4 regions of the Pantoea sp. CFCC18179 genome follow, and region 3 is predicted to be linked to each of the others. Evidence: predicted binding sites of a transcription regulator. Region 3 holds the regulator's gene; each other region holds the start of a gene.
The links. Region 3 encodes CRP, which controls carbon source genes, mostly activating them, when cyclic AMP is high. Its sites were predicted from a motif close to ATGTGANNNNNNTCACAT; they were not measured.
Positions count from the first base shown of each region.

Region 1: cdd (cytidine deaminase) is a predicted target of CRP. The motif match lies at 1,882-1,899, and genes of this name have one in related genera.
Region 2: ACPUC7_RS14880 (PTS mannitol transporter subunit IICBA) is a predicted target of CRP. The motif match lies at 2,819-2,836, and genes of this name have one in related genera.
Region 4: azuC (stress response protein AzuC) is a predicted target of CRP. The motif match lies at 2,628-2,645, and genes of this name have one in related genera.

Region 1 covers NZ_JBNBPM010000001.1:716,018-720,593, forward strand. The annotation lists gene metG (methionine--tRNA ligase) at 1-589, shown strand, start outside; gene ACPUC7_RS03385 (CidA/LrgA family protein) at 760-1,143, shown strand; gene ACPUC7_RS03390 (CidB/LrgB family autolysis modulator) at 1,136-1,828, shown strand; gene cdd (cytidine deaminase) at 1,953-2,849, shown strand; gene ACPUC7_RS03400 (NAD-dependent malic enzyme) at 3,010-4,576, shown strand, end outside.
Region 2 covers NZ_JBNBPM010000007.1:126,853-131,428, reverse strand. The annotation lists gene mtlD (mannitol-1-phosphate 5-dehydrogenase) at 1-607, opposite strand, end outside; gene ACPUC7_RS14880 (PTS mannitol transporter subunit IICBA) at 701-2,635, opposite strand; gene ACPUC7_RS14875 (DUF3053 domain-containing protein) at 3,107-3,820, opposite strand; gene ACPUC7_RS14870 (gamma-glutamyltransferase family protein) at 4,004-4,576, opposite strand, start outside.
Region 3 covers NZ_JBNBPM010000019.1:64,684-69,259, forward strand. The annotation lists gene argD (bifunctional acetylornithine/succinyldiaminopimelate transaminase) at 1-326, shown strand, start outside; gene ACPUC7_RS22725 (YccS/YhfK family putative transporter) at 323-2,401, opposite strand; gene crp (cAMP-activated global transcriptional regulator CRP) at 2,460-3,092, opposite strand; gene ACPUC7_RS22735 (OsmC family protein) at 3,399-3,803, shown strand; gene ACPUC7_RS22740 (phosphoribulokinase) at 3,894-4,576, opposite strand, start outside.
Region 4 covers NZ_JBNBPM010000012.1:23,032-27,607, forward strand. The annotation lists gene mqo (malate dehydrogenase (quinone)) at 1-935, opposite strand, end outside; gene ACPUC7_RS19130 (DUF1158 domain-containing protein) at 1,469-1,708, opposite strand; gene mntP (manganese efflux pump MntP) at 1,993-2,562, shown strand; gene azuC (stress response protein AzuC) at 2,719-2,796, shown strand; gene dgcN (N-acetyltransferase DgcN) at 3,048-4,055, shown strand; gene dgcA (N-acetyl-D-Glu racemase DgcA) at 4,057-4,576, shown strand, end outside.

The sequences.
Region 1 (4,576 bases), on a different contig from region 3:
CCTGTTCCGCGTGTTGATGACCTGGCTGAAGCCGGTGTTGCCTTCATTGAGCGCGCGTGCCGAAGCCTTCCTGCAAAGCGAACTGAGCTGGGATGCGATTGCACAACCGCTGCTGGATCACGACGTGGCACCGTTTAAAGCATTGTATGGCCGCATTGAAATGACCAAAGTTGAGGCGCTGATTGAGGCTTCAAAAGAGGACGCCGCAGCCGCTAACAAACCAGCGGCAACCGGTCCGCTGGCCGATGCGCCGATTGGCGACACCATCACCATCGATGATTTTGCCAAAGTCGATATGCGCGTAGCGCTGATCGAGAAAGCCGAACTGGTTGACGGTTCCGACAAACTGCTGCGCCTCGAGCTGGATCTGGGTGGCGAGAAGCGTCAGATCTTCTCTGGCATTCGCGCGGCGTATCCGGATCCGTCGGTGCTGGTTGGCAAGATGACGATTATCGTCGCTAACCTCGCGCCGCGTAAAATGCGCTTCGGTATTTCTGAAGGCATGGTGCTTTCTGCGGGTCCAGGCGGTAAGGATCTGTTTGTGCTGTCGGTTGATAGCGGTGCAGTGCCGGGTATGCCGGTTAAGTAAGCTAACAAGCCGCCTCAGGGCGGCTTTTTTGTACCTGTTGATCCTACAAAGGATTGGCGCGTTTTTCGTAGGGTCGCCATTTATGGCGACCAGCTCAGACAGTACTGTGATCGCTAGCACGCTAATCGCTTAATGCGTATGATAAAGCGCTACGAAAACAGGAGCCTGACATGCCTGCCGTTCTCTCTGCTTGCTGGCGCTATGTGCGCGCCTTCGTGATAATTTATGCGGCGCTGTACGCCGGAATGGGCATTTCCGCCCTGCTTCCGATTACCATTCCTGGCAGCATCATTGGCATGTTGCTGCTGTTCCTGTTGCTGGCGCTGCAAATTATGCCGGTTGAGTGGGTAAAACCCGGTTGCCATCTGTTGATTCGCTATATGGCGCTGCTATTTGTGCCCATCAGCGTCGGCGTAATGAGCTATACCGACATCCTCACCGCGCAGTTTGGACCGATTGTCGTCTCCTGCATTGTCAGTACTTTTATGGTGTTATTGATTGTCGGCCTCAGCGCCGAACGCTTGCAGCGCCCGCAGGAGAAGCCACATGACTGATGCATGGTGGTCACTGCCGCTGACAATTATCGCCTACTTCGCGGCACGCAAGCTGGCAGCGAAAATCAACATCTCCATCGTTAATCCGTTATTGGTGGCGATGGCAATTGTCATTCCACTTTTGTTGCTTACCCATATGCCCTACGCGCGCTATTTCGCTGGCAGCAGTTTTTTAAATCAGCTACTGCAACCCGCAGTAGTGGCACTGGCGCTGCCGCTGTATGAACAGATGCATCAGATCCGCGCCCGCTGGAAAACCATCATCAGCGTGTGTTTCATTGGCAGCATCACCGCGATGGTTTCGGGCACCGCCATTGCGCTGTGGATGGGCGCGACGCCTGAAATTGCCGCGACCATCATGCCAAAGTCGGTGACGACACCGATTGCCATGGCGGTTTCCGGATCGCTGCACGGTATTCCCGCCATCAGCGCCATTTGCGTGCTCATCGCGGGCGTATTGGGTGCGGTGTTCGGCCATATGTTGCTAAATCTGTTTAAAGTGAAAAACAAATCATCGCGCGGATTGGCGATTGGCAATGCTTCGCATGCGCTAGGCACCGCGCGTGCTGCTGAAATTGATTATCAGGAAGGCGCATTTAGCTCTCTGGCGCTGGTGATTTGCGGCATCATCACTTCGCTGCTGGCTCCGTTTCTTTTCCCGCTGCTAATGCATTGGCTGGGCTAAAACTTGCGAGAGATCTCGCAAAGTTGAAACAAGCCAATCAGCTTGCATTGTCATAGCGACTTGGATCACATATAAACCGTGAGGCGGCGCATTGCCGCTAACGTGCAACTGAGGCCATCACATCATGCATCCACGATTTACACCCGCCTTCTCCGCCCTGCCCGCTGCGTTGCAATCGGCCATTCAGCCATTGCTGGATGCGGATGATTTTCATGGCGTGCTGCGTCCGCAAGATGTGGAGCAATTAAAACAACTCACTGCGTTGGATGATGATGCGCTGGCGCTGGCCTTGTTGCCGCTGGCAGCCAGTTGTGCGGTGGCGACCGTTTCGAATTTCAACGTTGGCGCGATTTCTCGCGGTGTCAGCGGACATTGGTATTTCGGTGCCAATATGGAATTTTTGCACGCGCCGCTGCAACAAACCGTCCATGCAGAGCAAAGCGCGATTACCCATGCCTGGTTGCGAGGTGAAAAGAAACTGGCGGCGATAACGGTCAACTACACGCCGTGCGGGCATTGTCGCCAGTTTATGAACGAACTGAACAGCGGCACCGCTATTCGCATCAGCCTGCCGGGACGCGCAGTGAGCACGCTGGGTGATTATCTGCCCGATGCGTTTGGCCCGGCGGATTTGAATATCACCGAGCGTTTACTGACGCCGGTTGATCACGGTTTTGTCTTGCAAGGCGACGCATTGCAGCAAGCAGCCATTGAGGCAGCGAATCACAGCCACGCGCCTTACAGCAAAAGTTACAGCGGCGTGTCATTGCTTACGGCGAGCGGCAAGACGTTTACCGGACGTTACGCGGAAAATGCCGCCTTTAACCCAAGTTTGCCACCGTTACAGGCGGCGCTGATTTTGATGAATATGAGCAACGAAGCGCTAGATACTATTCAGCAAGCGGTTTTGGCTGAGTGTCAGGACAGTACGCTAAGTCAGCTGGATGCCACACGCGCCACGCTTGCCGCATTAGGATGTGAAGATTTTTCACTTACTTTAGTTTCGAAAACATCAGTTTAGTGATCCTTTTACCGCTTTTGTGACCTTCTATTAACAAAAGCTGTACATCTGCAGGAATTTTCATAGGATCGGGCGCCAGAACCTCTTCACTTCAAGATAGACTGGCGTTACCTTTTCCCGGCGATACGTCAGAAAACACTGCAACCGGAGCAAGCACTGCATGGAACTCGACTACGAAAGTAAACGCCCGCTGTATATTCCTTATGCGGGTCCGATCCTGCTGGAATTTCCGCTGTTGAATAAAGGCAGCGCCTTCACCCTCGAAGAACGTAACGAATTTAACCTCAACGGTTTGCTACCCGAAGCGGTAGAAACCATTGATGAGCAGGTCGAACGCGCCTGGCGTCAGTTCCTGGATTTCAAAAACAATAACGACAAGCACGTCTATCTGCGTAACATCCAGGACACCAACGAAACGCTGTTCTACCGCCTGCTGGACAATCATCTGGAAGAGATGATGCCGATTATTTATACCCCAACGGTCGGCGCGGCTTGTGAACACTTCTCCGAAATTTACCGTCGCGCGCGCGGCGTGTTCATCTCTTATAACAACCGCGACCGCATCGAAGACATGCTGCAAAACGCTACCAAGCAGAATGTAAAAGTGATCGTGGTAACCGATGGCGAGCGTATTCTCGGCCTCGGCGACCTCGGCATCGGCGGCATGGGGATTCCGATTGGTAAGCTGTCGCTGTACACCGCATGTGGTGGCATCAGCCCGGCTTACACCTTGCCGGTGGTACTGGATGTCGGTACCAATAACCAGCAGTTGCTTAACGATCCGCTGTACATGGGCTGGCGCCATCCGCGTATCACCGGTGAAGAGTACGAATCGTTTGTTAACGAATTCATTCAGGCAGTGAAACGTCGCTGGCCAAACGTGCTGTTGCAGTTCGAAGATTTCGCGCAGAAAAACGCTATGCCGCTGCTTGAGCGCTATCGTGATGAGATTTGCTGCTTCAATGACGACATTCAAGGCACCGCCGCCGTCACCGTTGGCACCTTGATCGCCGCCAGCCGTGCTGCCGGTAGCCGTCTGTGCGAACAGAAAGTGGTGTTCCTTGGTGCGGGTTCCGCCGGTTGTGGTATCGCCGAGCAGATCATTGCGCAGATGAAATCGGAAGGTTTAAGCGATGATGAAGCACGCGGCCGCGTGATGATGGTCGATCGTTTTGGCCTGCTGACGGACAAACTGCCCAATCTGCTCAACTTCCAGAGCAAGCTGGTGCAGAAAAGCGAAAATCTGAAGGATTGGGACACAGACAGCGATTCCATTTCGCTGCTGGACGTGGTGCGTAACGCGAAGCCCGATATCCTCATCGGCGTGTCGGGCCAGCCGGGCCTGTTCACCGAAGAGATCATTCGTGAGATGCACAAGCACACCAAACGTCCAATCGTGATGCCGCTGTCGAACCCGACTTCACGTGTCGAAGCGACGCCAGCCGACATCATTGCCTGGACCGACGGCGCGGCGCTGGTTGCCACCGGCAGCCCGTTCTCGCCTGTTACATGGAAGGGAAAAACCTATCCTATCGCCCAGTGCAACAACTCCTATATCTTCCCAGGCATTGGTTTGGGCGTGATTGCAGCGGGTGCAACGCGCGTCACTGATTCGATGCTGATGACCGCCAGCCGCGCGTTGGCTGACTGTTCACCGCTGGTGAATGATGGTGAAGGCCCAGTGCTGCCAGAAATCAAAGACATCCAGGGCGTATCTAAACTGATCG
Region 2 (4,576 bases), on a different contig from region 3:
CGGTCAGTTCCATGCCCGGAATGTTTGGCAAGTCGCCTTTGAATTGGGTTTTATCCACAATCCACTCGCTGAAGGTTTCAACGGTGACTTCCAGCGGATCGGTGGTGCCAGCTTCAGAAGGTGGCACGATGCGGTCTACCGCCGAATCGACGAAGCCAACATGCTCTTCAACCCACGCATGATACTGCTCTGGCAGCGCTTTCAGCACATGCTGTTTGAGCTGGCTGGTGCCACGCACCATGTTTTCACAGGCGATGATATTGAGAGGGCGGGCATTACCGTTGTCGCTGCGTTTGGCCAGGCCTTTGGCCACGCCACCGGCGATGCGCTCGAGAATCTGCGGGCCCACCGCGGTGGTAACGATATCAACCTCAGCAATCAGCGTCACAATGTCATCGCTGGTGCTGTTTACGGCGCTGACGCCTCTTACGATTTCGACTTTCGCCTGCTCGCCAACCACATGAACCGGATACTCATGATGGGCGTTAAGGGCATCAAGTACCACTTGATTGACGTCAGCAAACACCAGTTCGATCCCGGCATCTGCCAGCAACTTACCGATAAAACCGCGACCAATGTTACCTGCTCCAAAATGTAACGCTTTCATAAATTTGACCCATATCAAATGACGAAAGGGCGGGCAAATCCGCCCCGAAAAATGGGACGGGCTTGCCCGCCCCCGGGAAGGTAAAACCTGGAATTACGCTTTGACGGTGCTGCCAGACAGCAGATCCAACACGTCCTGCACGCTGGTGGTGTTTGCCAGCTTCTCAATCACGCTGTCATCGTCCAGCGCGTTGGTCAGGCTGGTAATCACCTGGATGTGTTCGTTGTTGCGTGCGGCAATACCGATAACCAGACGCGCCACATCTTCAGCTTCTTCACCAAACTGCACGCCCGCTGGATATTGGCAGAACACCACGCCAGTTTTCAGCACGCGATCTTTCGCTTCAACCGTACCGTGCGGCACTGCGATAGACTCGCCGAGGTAGGTTGGCGTCAGCTTTTCACGTTCCAGCATCGCTTCAACGTATTCCGGCTGCACGTAGCCGCCTTTCACCAGTTGCTCACCGGCAAAGCGAATTGCTTGCTCTTTATTGCTGGCGCTCAGACCGAGGAACACGTTGTCTGCACCCAGTTTGAACAGGTGCGCGTTGCCTTCGTCGTAGCTGTCAGCCAGCGTAGTCTGTACGGTTTCGCGATGCGTTTCGCTGCGGTTGGCCGCCACTAAACGTTCGGTCAGATTGCTGTACAGCGCGCTATCAAGGAAGTTGTTCAGCGAAATGTGCTGCGCCTGCGGTGCCTGACGCATCGCACGTTCCGTCAGATCGCGGTGAGTAATCACCAAATCGACGTCGCCTGGCAGCGAGTTAATCGCGCTGTTGGTGACGGAAATGTTGCTCAGACCGGCATCCTGCACTTTCTTACGCAGCACGCCCGCACCCATCGCACTTGAACCCATACCAGCATCGCAAGCGACGATGATTTTACGTACATGAGCCACATCAACGCTGTTTGCGTCACCCGCAACCGGAGAACCGGCAACGGCCTGGCCTTTCGACTGCGCTTTCATGTCTTTCATGCGCTGCGTTGCCGCTTCGATATCGTCATCTTCTTTCACTTTGCTGGTTTTCAGCAGGATAGAAGAGACCACGAAGGAGACCGCAAATGCCGCGATAATCGCCGCGATGTTAGCGAAGTAAGCGCCTTTTGGCGTCATCGCCAGCACTGCCAGGATAGAACCCGGAGAAGCTGGAGATACCAGACCGCCGTTCAGCAGCGTCAAGGTGAACACGCCAGTCATACCGCCGAGGATAACTGCCAGCAGCAAGCGTGGCGCCATCAACACGTACGGGAAGTAAATTTCGTGGATACCACCAAGGAAGTGGATGATCGCGGCGCCGCCAGCAGATTGCTTAGCGCTACCGCGACCAAACATCATGTAGGCAACCAGCACGCCCATACCTGGGCCTGGGTTCGCTTCAATCAGGAAGAAGATGGATTTGCCTGCTTCGCTCGCCTGCTGGATGCCCAGTGGAGAGAAGATACCGTGGTTGATGGCGTTATTGAGGAACAGGATTTTCGCCGGTTCAACAAAGATCGACGTCAGCGGTAGCAGGTTGTTCTGCACCATCAGATTCACGCCAGCGGCGAGGATATGTGACAGACCTTCAACCAATGGACCGATTGCCAGGAACGCCAGCAGCGCCAACAGCATACCGATGATACCGGCTGAGAAGTTGTTAACCAGCATCTCGAAGCCGCTTTTGATCTTACCATCAACAACGCGGTCAAAAGATTTGATCGCCCAGCCGCCCAGCGGACCCGCAATCATTGAGCCGAGGAACATCGGCATATCGGCGCCGACGATCACGCCCATGGTGGTGATCGCACCGACCACGCCACCGCGGTCGCCGCCTACCAGACGTCCACCGGTGAAACCAATCAGCAGTGGCAGCAGATAAGTGATCATTGGGCCGACGAGTTTCGCCAGCGTTTCGTTTGGAATCCATCCGGTTGGGATGAACAGCGCAGTGATGATACCCCAGGCGATAAACGCACCGATGTTAGGCATCACCATATTACTCAGAAAGCGACCAAAGCTCTGAACCTTGACCTTTACTGATGAGGACATAAACCCACCCCTTATTGAGACGCGCCGCAATAAGAGAGCGCGTTTGTTTTTGTTTGAACGTTACGGCGGGGGCCGTGGCATTACTGTATGCACGCGGACTCTAGCACTAGTTTATTACGCTGCGTAGAGCACTGGCTAAGTGTGATATAGATCACGCTAATTCGGGGTAAGAGGGGTGCGATAAAGTGATGCTGATCACAAAAAAGCGTTGTAAGAAAGCAACGATGACGAATTTTTAAGCAAATCAAGGCGATGAATGTGACTTAAGTCACCTTTCTAGGTTGCTGGTTTGTTCCATAAATGTGATGGTGATCACAAACAATTTGTGGTCATAAATGCGCCAGATCACACAATGGCGATGCAGAAAAGAACGTTGTAAGGAAGTGACGAAAATCTGAAAAACGGCGAGCGGATGGCAAAATGAAAAAGGCGGCCATTTGGCCGCCTGCTAATGCAATTTCACCGGGGATTTTACAATCCGCCTTGCACCGCATTCTGCGCTTGCGTCAGCGCTTGTGCATTGCTGGAAAGATTGCTCATCAGCGTGTTGTACTGCGTCGCTTGATCCTGAGTCGGGAACTGCACGCCGCTGTCGTTAAAGCTCACACGTGAACCCTGCGATTGCAGATAATCGCCGGTTTGCACCGCCGCCTGGCTCAACGCCTGCAATTGTGGCAACAGTGGAATCAGCGTACCGGCTGGCTGCGTCACCACTTTGGTATATGCCGCGTCATACACTTTCTTCAGGTCGTCTGGCTGCTTCAGCGTGGCCTTGCTGCTGTCGGCCTGCATTTTGGCGCTTTGAATCTGCTGAGTCAGCACATTCAGATTGCCGCTGGCCTGGCGCAAGCTATCACGGCGAGTGAGATAATCCTGCGGCACGTGAATCGCTGCCAGTTCGTCCACAACCGGACGCATACCCTGTTCAATTGCCTGATTGGCCTGCTGTGAGAAGCTATACAGGATGGCGTAATCGCTAGCGTAGTTGCCGAAGGTCTGTTTCTGGTTCTCACTCAGGCTTGGCAGATGTTCGCCGCTGCGCATCACGGTGTTCTGAAGGAAATCGCTAAACGCTTTACGCTGATCGCCTTCTTTGTCGCCGCAGGCAGTGAGTTGCAGCACAATGAGTGTGCCAACCATCAGCATCCCAATACGCATCCAGATGCGGTTAATTCCTGACGCCATGTTTCAACTCCTGTCGTGACAAAATGGCACTATTCGATTCGGTGAGAAAGGTCCTAAAGAATAGTGCAATGACATGAGCTGTACAACGGGAGCGCTAAGCATGGTGCGCATTAATGCGCACCCTACGTGGAAATTGCTGGTTTTGTAGGGTCGCCATTTATGGTGACCGCCACAAAGCGAAAATTAATACACCAGCGCCTGCCCATCTTTGCGGCTTTCGGTAGCAGCGATATAGAAACCTTGCGGATCGCGCACAATCGCCTGCGCGCCGCCGAAGTTATAGCCGAGCAGCGGATCTTCCAACGTGATGTGATGCCCCATTTCGCGCAGCTTCGCCAACACATTGCGGTCAATACCCGGCTCAACCACCACTTCGCGCCCTTGCACCACGCGCCAGCGCGGCGCATCAATCGCCGCCTGCGGATTCTGCTTATGCAGCATCACGCGCAACGCCATTTGCAGATGTCCCTGCGCCTGCATCGGGCCGCCCATCACGCCAAACGACATCAGCGGCTGGCCGTCGCCATCTAATGCAAAGGCGGGAATGATGGTGTGGAACGGACGTTTACCGCCTGCCACCACATTGGGATGTTGCGGATCGAGCGAGAAACCGCAGCCGCGATTCTGCAAACTGATACCGGTTTCCGGCACCACCACACCAGAACCAAAGCCCATGTAGTTCGATTGTATAAAGGAAACCATCATGCCGCTGGCATCGGCAGTGGAGAGATAAACCGTGCCGCTCTGTTTGGGCGA
Region 3 (4,576 bases):
TCGACATTATCAATACGCCGGAAGTGTTGGACGGCGTGGATGCGCGTCGCCAGCAGTTCGTTGAAGCGCTGCAAGCCATCGACAGCAAGTTCGACATCTTCAGCGAGATCCGCGGTAAAGGTCTGCTGATTGGTGCCGCGCTGAAACCGCAGTTCGCCAGTAAAGCGCGTGACATTCTCAACGCTTCAGCGGCAGAAGGGCTGATGATTTTGACTGCGGGCACCGACGTGATTCGTTTTGTGCCGTCGCTGGTGATTGAACCCACTGACATCGCCGAAGGCATGACGCGTTTCGCCACCGCGATTGAGAAAGTGTTAGCCGCTTAATCCGCTTTCGGACGCAACACCTTAAGCCAGCGGCCATGATGCGGTCGCTGGCTCCACGCCAAAGAAGAGATGGTGTGCATCACGTTGAGGTGCTGCAAAATCCGCTTCACATGCTGTTCGACAATCGTCACCGGCCCTTCATTCAGATTCTCCGGCGCTTCCAGAATATTGCTGTCATTGCCTGGCCCATCGTACGCCAGCCGTTGCTGACAGCGTTGCAGCGCGATTTCACAGGATTGCAGATAACGTTCCGCCAACTTGGACGTCAGCATAGTGTGTTCACGCGCCAGAATGGTCATCGCATTGATATGCTCAACGATAAATTGGCTGTGCGTTACCCACATGCGCATATCTTTCAGATATTGCAGATTGAAGCCGGGTTCGCTGGAGGCTTGATTGAGCGAGTTAAACAGCGCGTTGTGCGCTTGATTGACGCGCATGCGTTGATACGCCAACTTCTCCGGCGATTGCTCCGGGCCGAGCAGCAAGCGCAGCGCGTCCTGATAAGCCTCCAACGCATCGTGCGCATTGTTACGTAGCAAGCCGCTTTGCCATTGCGGCCACAGCCAAATCATCCCGGCGAAGGCAATCAGGCATCCCATCAAGGTATCCATCATGCGCGGTAACAAGAACTGCGCGCCATTCAGCGACAGCAATTGCAGCGAATACACCGCAGTGACGGTAAAGCCAATCATCGACCAACCGTAATATTTGCGCGTCACCAAATAGCTCGCCAGCGTAATCACCAGCATAAACAGCAGCGTGAGCGATTCCGGCACTTCCAGCCGTAAAGAAGCTGCGGCGATCAGCAAACCGGCAAAGGTGCCCAGTGCGCGGTGCTGAATGCGCACGCGCGTGGCGCTGTAGCCATTCTGGCTGACGAACATAATGGTCATCAGAATCCAGTAAGGTTTGGGGATGTTGAAGAACAGCGCCAGCGCGCTGCCAAACATCAACATCACGGCGAAACGACCGGCGGTACGTAACGCCGATGATTTGAAGGAAAGATAGCTGCGCAGCGCTGGCAGCAGCGGCAAGCGGCGTTGGCGATCGGCCATTAAGTCACGCGTGTAGAGCGGCTTTTGGGTACGCAGCACGCGAGCGATGCGGCTGAAGTGGTACAGACAGAAGTTGCCGACCGGATTATCCGGATGCTGGCGGGCGATTTTCTCCAGCGCACCCAGCTGCTTCTCCATGTGAAAGCGATCCGGCAACTGGTGATAAAGAATGGCATCGGCGAGCACCCGCAGCCGCGCTGAGATGATTTTGGCGTTCCAGCGAATCACCGCTTCGGCGTGACTCTGCTCAACCAGTTTCTGCACTTCTTCCGGCTGGTGCAGGCTAACTGAGATGTGTTCCTGCAAATCCAGCGCCACCTGGAAGGCGCGCGTCAGACGTTTGTGGCTGTTATCGCGGCTGGCCGACAGCATGTGCATCTGCTGATAACAGACGGTAATCAGATCAACCGCCTTTTGTTGACGTGCCAGCAGCGGCGGCAGCGCTTTTTCCGGATCGGTTAACTGCGTCAGCAAGGTGTATTTGGCATCGCAATAATCCGCCAGCTCGCGATACAGCAAACTGAGCGATTCGCGCATCGGCTGCTCTTTCCACAGCCAAAACCAGAACCAGTTGAACAAGCCGTACCACAATGTGCCGCCAATATAGAGCAGCGGCGGCACCCAAATCGGCATGCGTCCTACCAGGCTTAGCGAAAAGATGGCGGCAATCAAGGTGGCTGGCAGTAAGCGGCCATGCAGCGGGCTGATTTCACCGGTGACGCCAATCAGTAGCGGCAACACCAATAAAATCAGCGGCAACGGCACGTGATAATCGGTGAGGTACGGAATCAGGAAACTGCCGGTGGCGAACAGCGAACCACCCACAATCAAGCGTTTGAAGAAGCGTTTGTGCGGCGTATCTAACCCCGCCATGTTGCAGCAGGCCGGCACTAAAGAGAACAACAGCCCTTTTTGCAGATCGCCAAACAGCCAACCGAGAGCCACAGGCAGGCACAGCACCAGCGTTTGCCGCAGCGCATAGTTAACTTCAGGATGATAGATGATTCGGCGCCACATCAGCTCATCGCAAATAGAAACGGCGCGATGTTGCCATCACGCCGTGGGTGAGAAGGAATTAGCGGGTGCCGTAAACGACGATGGTTTTACCGTGTGCGGAGATCAGATTCTGATCTTCCAGCATTTTCAGGATACGACCCACGGTTTCGCGTGAGCAGCCCACGATCTGACCAATCTCCTGACGGGTGATTTTAATCTGCATTCCGTCTGGGTGAGTCATCGCATCTGGCTGTTTAGCCAGATTAAGCAGCGTTTGCGCGATACGTCCGGTCACATCGAGGAAGGCAAGGTTGCCCACTTTTTCAGATGTCACTTGCAGACGACGCGCCATTTGCGACGACAGTCGCATTAAAATATCCGGGTTTACCTGAATCAGCTGACGGAATTTTTTGTATGAAATTTCAGCCACTTCGCAGGCAGACTTCGCACGTACCCAAGCACTGCGTTCCTGGCCTTCTTCGAAAAGACCGAGTTCGCCGATGAAATCTCCCTGATTAAGGTAGGAGAGAATCATCTCTTTGCCTTCTTCATCTTTAATCAGTACCGCTACGGAACCTTTCACGATGTAGTACAGCGTTTCCGCTTTCTCACCCTGATGGATGAGCGTGCTTTTTGACGGATATTTGTGAATATGGCAATGGGACAGGAACCATTCGAGTGTAGGGTCTGTTTGCGGTTTGCCGAGAACCATTCGCTATTATCCTCTGTTGTAATCGTGCCCAAAAATACAGGGGGCATTTTTCCCTGTCAGGCGGTTTAATCGTCGAGCGTTTCCTAATGAAGGAAAATTTATTCCGGGGTGACTCTTAAGCTACGCTTTTGATTCTTCCCGCCTTCGTCGGTTAGGACGAAAATATTTTCAGCACTGTTTGTAGCACAGCTTTTGCGAGCTGTCTTGTGTTGTCTCGCTTCAGCAGAAGGGGGATTTCTCTGGATTGCCGTTTGTCATGTGAAAGCGTACTCTGACGGCAAAACCGCCGCTTCAGGAGAAAGAATAATGCAGGCACGAGTGAAATGGGTGGAAGGGCTTACCTTTCTCGGAGAATCCTCATCCGGCCATCAGGTATTAATGGACGGTAATTCCGGTGATAAAGCGCCAAGTCCAATGGAGATGGTGTTGATGGCAGCCGGCGGCTGTAGCGCGATTGACGTGGTGTCGATTCTGCAAAAAGGGCGTAGCGATGTCGCCGATTGCGAAGTGAAACTCACCTCTGAACGTCGTGAAGAAGCGCCACGTATTTTTACGCACATTAACCTGCATTTTATTGTCAGCGGCAAAGCGTTGAGCGATAAAGCGGTGGCGCGCGCAGTTGATCTGTCAGCGGAAAAATATTGTTCGGTGGCTATTATGCTGGGCAAAGGCGTTGAAATCACCCACAGCTATGAAGTGATTGAGCTTTAGCTCGATTGTAGCGGCGCGATTTATCGCGTTCAGTTGATGGTAAAAGGTCAACATAACGCAATAAATTGCGCCGCTACATAATCACTGCACTCACTCAATTCGCTTGCCTTCAATCAGGCGCTGCACCAGCGGCAACATAATCAACTCCATCGCCAGGCCCATTTTTCCGCCCGGCACCACCAAAGTGTTGATGTGGGAGATAAACGATCCCTGAATCATCGCCAGCAGATAAGGGAACGCAATCCCTTCCAATCCACGGAAATGAATCACCACAAAGCTTTCGTCGAGCGACGGAATTTCACGCGCGGCAAACGGGTTTGAGGTATCCACCGTTGGCACACGCTGGAAGTTGATGTGAGTACGCGAGAATTGCGGCGTGATGAAGTTGATGTAATCCTCCATCGAACGCACCACTGAATCCATCACCGCTTCCCGCGAATGTCCACGTTCGCTGGTGTCGCGCACCAGCTTTTGAATCCACTCAAGGTTAACAATTGGCACCACGCCAACAAGTAGATCTACATGTTCCGCCACGTTGTGTGGCTGCGTCACCACGCCGCCGTGCAAACCTTCATAAAACAGCACATCGGTGTTTTCCGGCAGCGGTTGCCACGGCGTAAAGGTGCCCGGCACCTGATTCCACGGTACGGCTTCATCGTAGGTGTGCAAATACTTGCGCGATTCGCCCAGTCCAGTTTGGCCGTAATGCTTGAACGTCTGCTCCAGCAAACCAAAGTCATTGGCTTCCGGGCCGAAATAACTGATGTGGCGCC
Region 4 (4,576 bases), on a different contig from region 3:
ACGCTGGCTTTGCCATACACCTTCGCCATGTGCTGCTGTACGATTTCTGGATTTTCCGTCACCAGGAATGAACCGCCAACCGGGAAACCGGCGTAGCCTTTCACTTCTGGAATGCCGGATTTTTGCAGCAATGGCAACGCCGCGCCGCCGGCACCAATAAACAGCTGGCGTGTGGTCAGCTGGCGATTTTCACCGCTGGCCAGATTGTGTAACGTGACCTGCCAACGACCATCGTTCAGGCGTTTGATATCACGCACTTCCTGACGCAGACGCAGGCGGAAATTGGCTTTCTTCTCTAATGAGGCGATCAGCTGACGCGTCACTTCACCGAAGTTCACGTCGGTGCCCATTTCGGTCCAGGTGGCGGCGACTTTCTGTTTGCTGTCACGACCATTCATCACCAGCGGAATCCACTGGGTGATTTGCTGGCGATCTTCGGAATAGTTCATGCCGCGGAACAGCGTACTTTTCTGCAATGCCTGGAAACGCTTGCGCAGGAATTCAACGTTATCGTCGCCCCAGACGAAACTCATGTGCGGCGTACTGTGGATAAAGCTTTTAGGATTGCGCAGGTTGCCTTTCTGAACGTGATAAGCCCAGAACTGGCGAGAAATCTGGAACGATTCGTTAATCGCTACCGCTTTGGCGATATCGATGCTGCCGTCCGCTTTTTGCGGCGTGTAGTTGAGCTCAGCCAGCGCGGCGTGACCGGTTCCGGCATTGTTCCAGCCATTAGAGGATTCCACCGCCACTTCATCGAGGCGTTCAACCATCTCAATTGACCAGTCCGGCTCAAGATCTTGCAGCCATGCGCCCAGGGTCGCACTCATCACGCCTGCGCCAATCAGCAGTACGTCGACGTCTTTTCGTTCCTGAAGGTTTGCGCTTTCCTTGCCAGCGGCGGCCAGCGCCAGATTTACCGCAGTAGTACTCATGAGGCGACATCTCCTCTCTCTGTTGACCTGAAGCTCAACAGGTTCGCAGGCGAAATAGCCGCGCTTCTTTCGAGCGCGTGGCGCTATCTCTCAAAGGTTAAGACTCAGGTATAAGTCATGGGGACGATAACGGTTAACTGCACGTTATGCATATGCATCCGAATATAACATTCTCGTATCGGAATTAAACGTTTGTTTATTTTTTAAAGGCGGAAATGATTCAGCATAAGAATTAATCAGCTCAACCTTGCTGCCATAAGGGATTTTTATCTCTTAATCAGACGCTTATGGTAATGCAGTTGTTGCGAGATTGTGAGTGATATGGCTGGTTAATAATTGAGCTAGTGAGCTGTGTCACAAAATAATATAATGATATTAAAGGTTTTTATCAAAATTGATAATTGATGCGGATTTTATGTTGCCTGATATTTCACCCGTTTGTGTAAAACTAATGTTACATTTTTGTGGTTAAGAATTTGGCCGAGACGCGGCGTGCCCTTCAGAGGAAAAATGCATCACCGCATGGAAGAGGATTAGCGCGAGCGGCGACGCCAGAGAAAGCGAATAACGAAGAATTCAATCGCGCCCAGCAGCAAAAACCACAAACTGAAGACAATGGTATACAGCTGATTAACATCCATCAGATGCAGACTTTCTTGCAGTTTTTTGGCCAGCTCGATACCAAATGAGGGCGCAGGCAGCAGCAGGGCAGAAAGAAAGCCCAGCAGCAGGATGCCGCCTGGAATGATCAGCGTTTCAAACGGATTATTCATTATCAAATTTCCTATCAGTAAGCGCGGGCATTAGCGCATAAAACGCCGCTGCGGTGCAATCCCCGTACCAGACCAGTCTCAGAAAATTCTTCTATTCCATTCACTTAGCGTCGAAAATAGCGGAAGTTAAGAGTTATAGCCTTTGCTATACTTAAATCCCTGATTTTACTGTCTTTTTTTTGGCGATTTTGCGTGTTAGACTGCGCGCACTTTTTCATTACTGAACAATAAATGCGGAGAAGTAGCAGCTTAACCGCCTGTTCCGCAGCATTGATTGAAAACCCATGACTTTTATTGCAACCCTGATTCTGGCCTTTGGTATGTCGATGGACGCTTTCGCCGCCGCACTGGGCAAAGGCGCGTCACTGCATCGCCCAGGCATAAAAGAAGCGCTGCGTACTGGCCTGATTTTTGGTGTCATCGAAATGCTGACGCCATTGATTGGTTGGGCGATTGGCCTCGCCGCCAGCCGCTACATTATGGCGTGGGATCATTGGGTGGCTTTCGGTCTGTTAACCGTGCTGGGCGTGCGTATGGTGATGGAAGGTTTCCGTCAAACCGCAGATGAGCCGTGTGAAGCGCCGCAGCGTCACGGTTTTATGGTGCTGGCATTAACCGCTGTGGCGACCAGCCTTGATGCGCTGGCCGTCGGTGTCGGCCTGGCTTTCTTGCAGGTCAATATCATTCTCACCGCGGTGACCATCGGTGCCGCCACCACCATTATGGCGACCACCGGCGTATTGGTTGGACGTTTCATCGGCCCGGTAATGGGCAAATGGGCCGAAGTGCTGGGCGGCGTGGTGTTAATCAGCATCGGCTGCACCATTCTCAGCGAGCATTTAGGCTGGTTTTAATTTGTAGGGTCGCCATTTATGGTGACCACATTTAACTCGTGCACCCATCCCCAAACCTCCCCATTTTGTGATCTACTTCAAAAATAATTGCGGTAAAAACGCACATTCGTTATACTTTTTGCGTATTTCTTCAACAATTTTTGAACCAGGTGCCTTATGAAACGCTTTTTCCGCTACGTGTTCCGTTCTTATGTTGAAACCTTCAAACACGTACCGCCAGGCGCGATGAATTAATTCAACGCCACAGAATACCCTCGATAATCGCGGTCAAGGATCGACCGGTGGTTATCAACCATTTTCTTATCCCTCCCGCCTCAAATGTGACAAAAATCCCCCTAACCGCTTGATTTATCTCTCCAGCCATCACTTTTCGATCTGACTATAGCCTGCGGTTATACCCTATAACCAAACAAGCATTCGTCACCCTTTCTGCTGCGTGAAATAGTCGATTCAGGCCCTATAACTTGTCTGAAACGAGAAACATCATGCTGATCCCACAACCCTATTTACTCTTTCTTGGCGACGTAACCGATCCACTGGCAGCGAAAACCGCGCGCGGTATTCAGGTCTGGCGACCAGAGCAGTGCGTCGGCGAAATCAAATTGCCGGGCTGCACCGTGAGCCTGGGTTTAGATGAACTCGACATTGCCGCCGCCAAAGCGCGCGGTGCCAAAACCTTGGTACTCGGCACCGCCAATGCCGGTGGCTATCTACCAACCCATTGGCTCGATACGGTAAAAAGCGCCATTGCGGCGGGTATGAACGTTGCCAGCGGTTTGCACCATCGCTTGGTCGATGAGCCAGAGCTGGTGGCATTAGCCAAAGAGTTTGGCGTTGAGCTGTTCGACCTGCGCCACATGCGTCCAAAACTCAACGTCGGCAGCGGTAAAAAGCGCGAAGGTAAGCGTGTACTTACTGTCGGTACCGACTGCTCAGTGGGCAAGATGTACACCTCGCTGGCGCTGGAAGCAGCGATGCGTGAACGCGGCATGAAAGCCGATTTCCGTGCCACCGGCCAAACCGGCATTTTGGTGGCAGGCGAAGGTATTGCGATTGATGCGGTGATTGCCGACTTCATTGCCGGTGCTGCTGAAGCGTTGTCGCCAGCTAACGATGCCGATCATTGGGATATCGTTGAGGGCCAGGGTTCGCTGTTCCATCCTTCCTATGCCGGCGTCAGCATGGGCCTGATTCACGGTGCGCAACCACATTGGCTGGTGGTGTGCCACGAAATGGGCCGTCCACATATGCGCCACTTGCCGCATCAACCAATGGTCAGCCTGAAAGATTGCGTCGAAGCCAACCTGCGCGCCGCACATGTCACCAGCGATAACGTGCAGCTGGCCGGTTTCGCCATCAACACCTCGAATTACAGCGAAGACGAAGCACGCGCTTACTGCGCCGAAATCAGCGCTGAATTCGGTGTGCCTGCCACCGATCCAGTGCGTTTCGGCATTGCTGATATCGCCGCTTTGTTGCAGGAGCGCGGCTAATATGCGGCGCATGCAGATTGAAGTGCTGGAGCTGCCGCTGGCGCGTCCGTTTGCCATTTCGCGTGGCACGCGCACCGCGGTGACGGTGATTCGTGTCACGCTGGAGCAAAACGGTTTTATTGGTCGCGGCGAATGCACACCCACGCCGCGTTACGATGAAACGCCGGAAAGCGTCAACGCCGAACTGGAAGCGCTGCGCGCCGACATCGAAGCGGGTTTGAGCCGTCTCGATCTGCAAAGCCGTTTGTCTGCCGGTTCAGCGCGTAATGCGCTGGACTGCGCGCTGTGGCGTCTTGATGCCGCGCTGGCTAAGCAAACCATTTGGCAGCAAAGCCAGCGTGTGGCGCCGGAATCGGTGATCACTGCCGAAACGCTCAGCCTTGATTCCATCGAAAACATGGCCGCCGCCGCTGCCGACGCAGTATCACGCGGTGCCATCCTGCTGAAAATCAAGCTCAATCGCGACGAGATTCTGGAGAAAGTCGCCGCGATCCGCGCCGCCGCACCGCGCGCCACCTTGA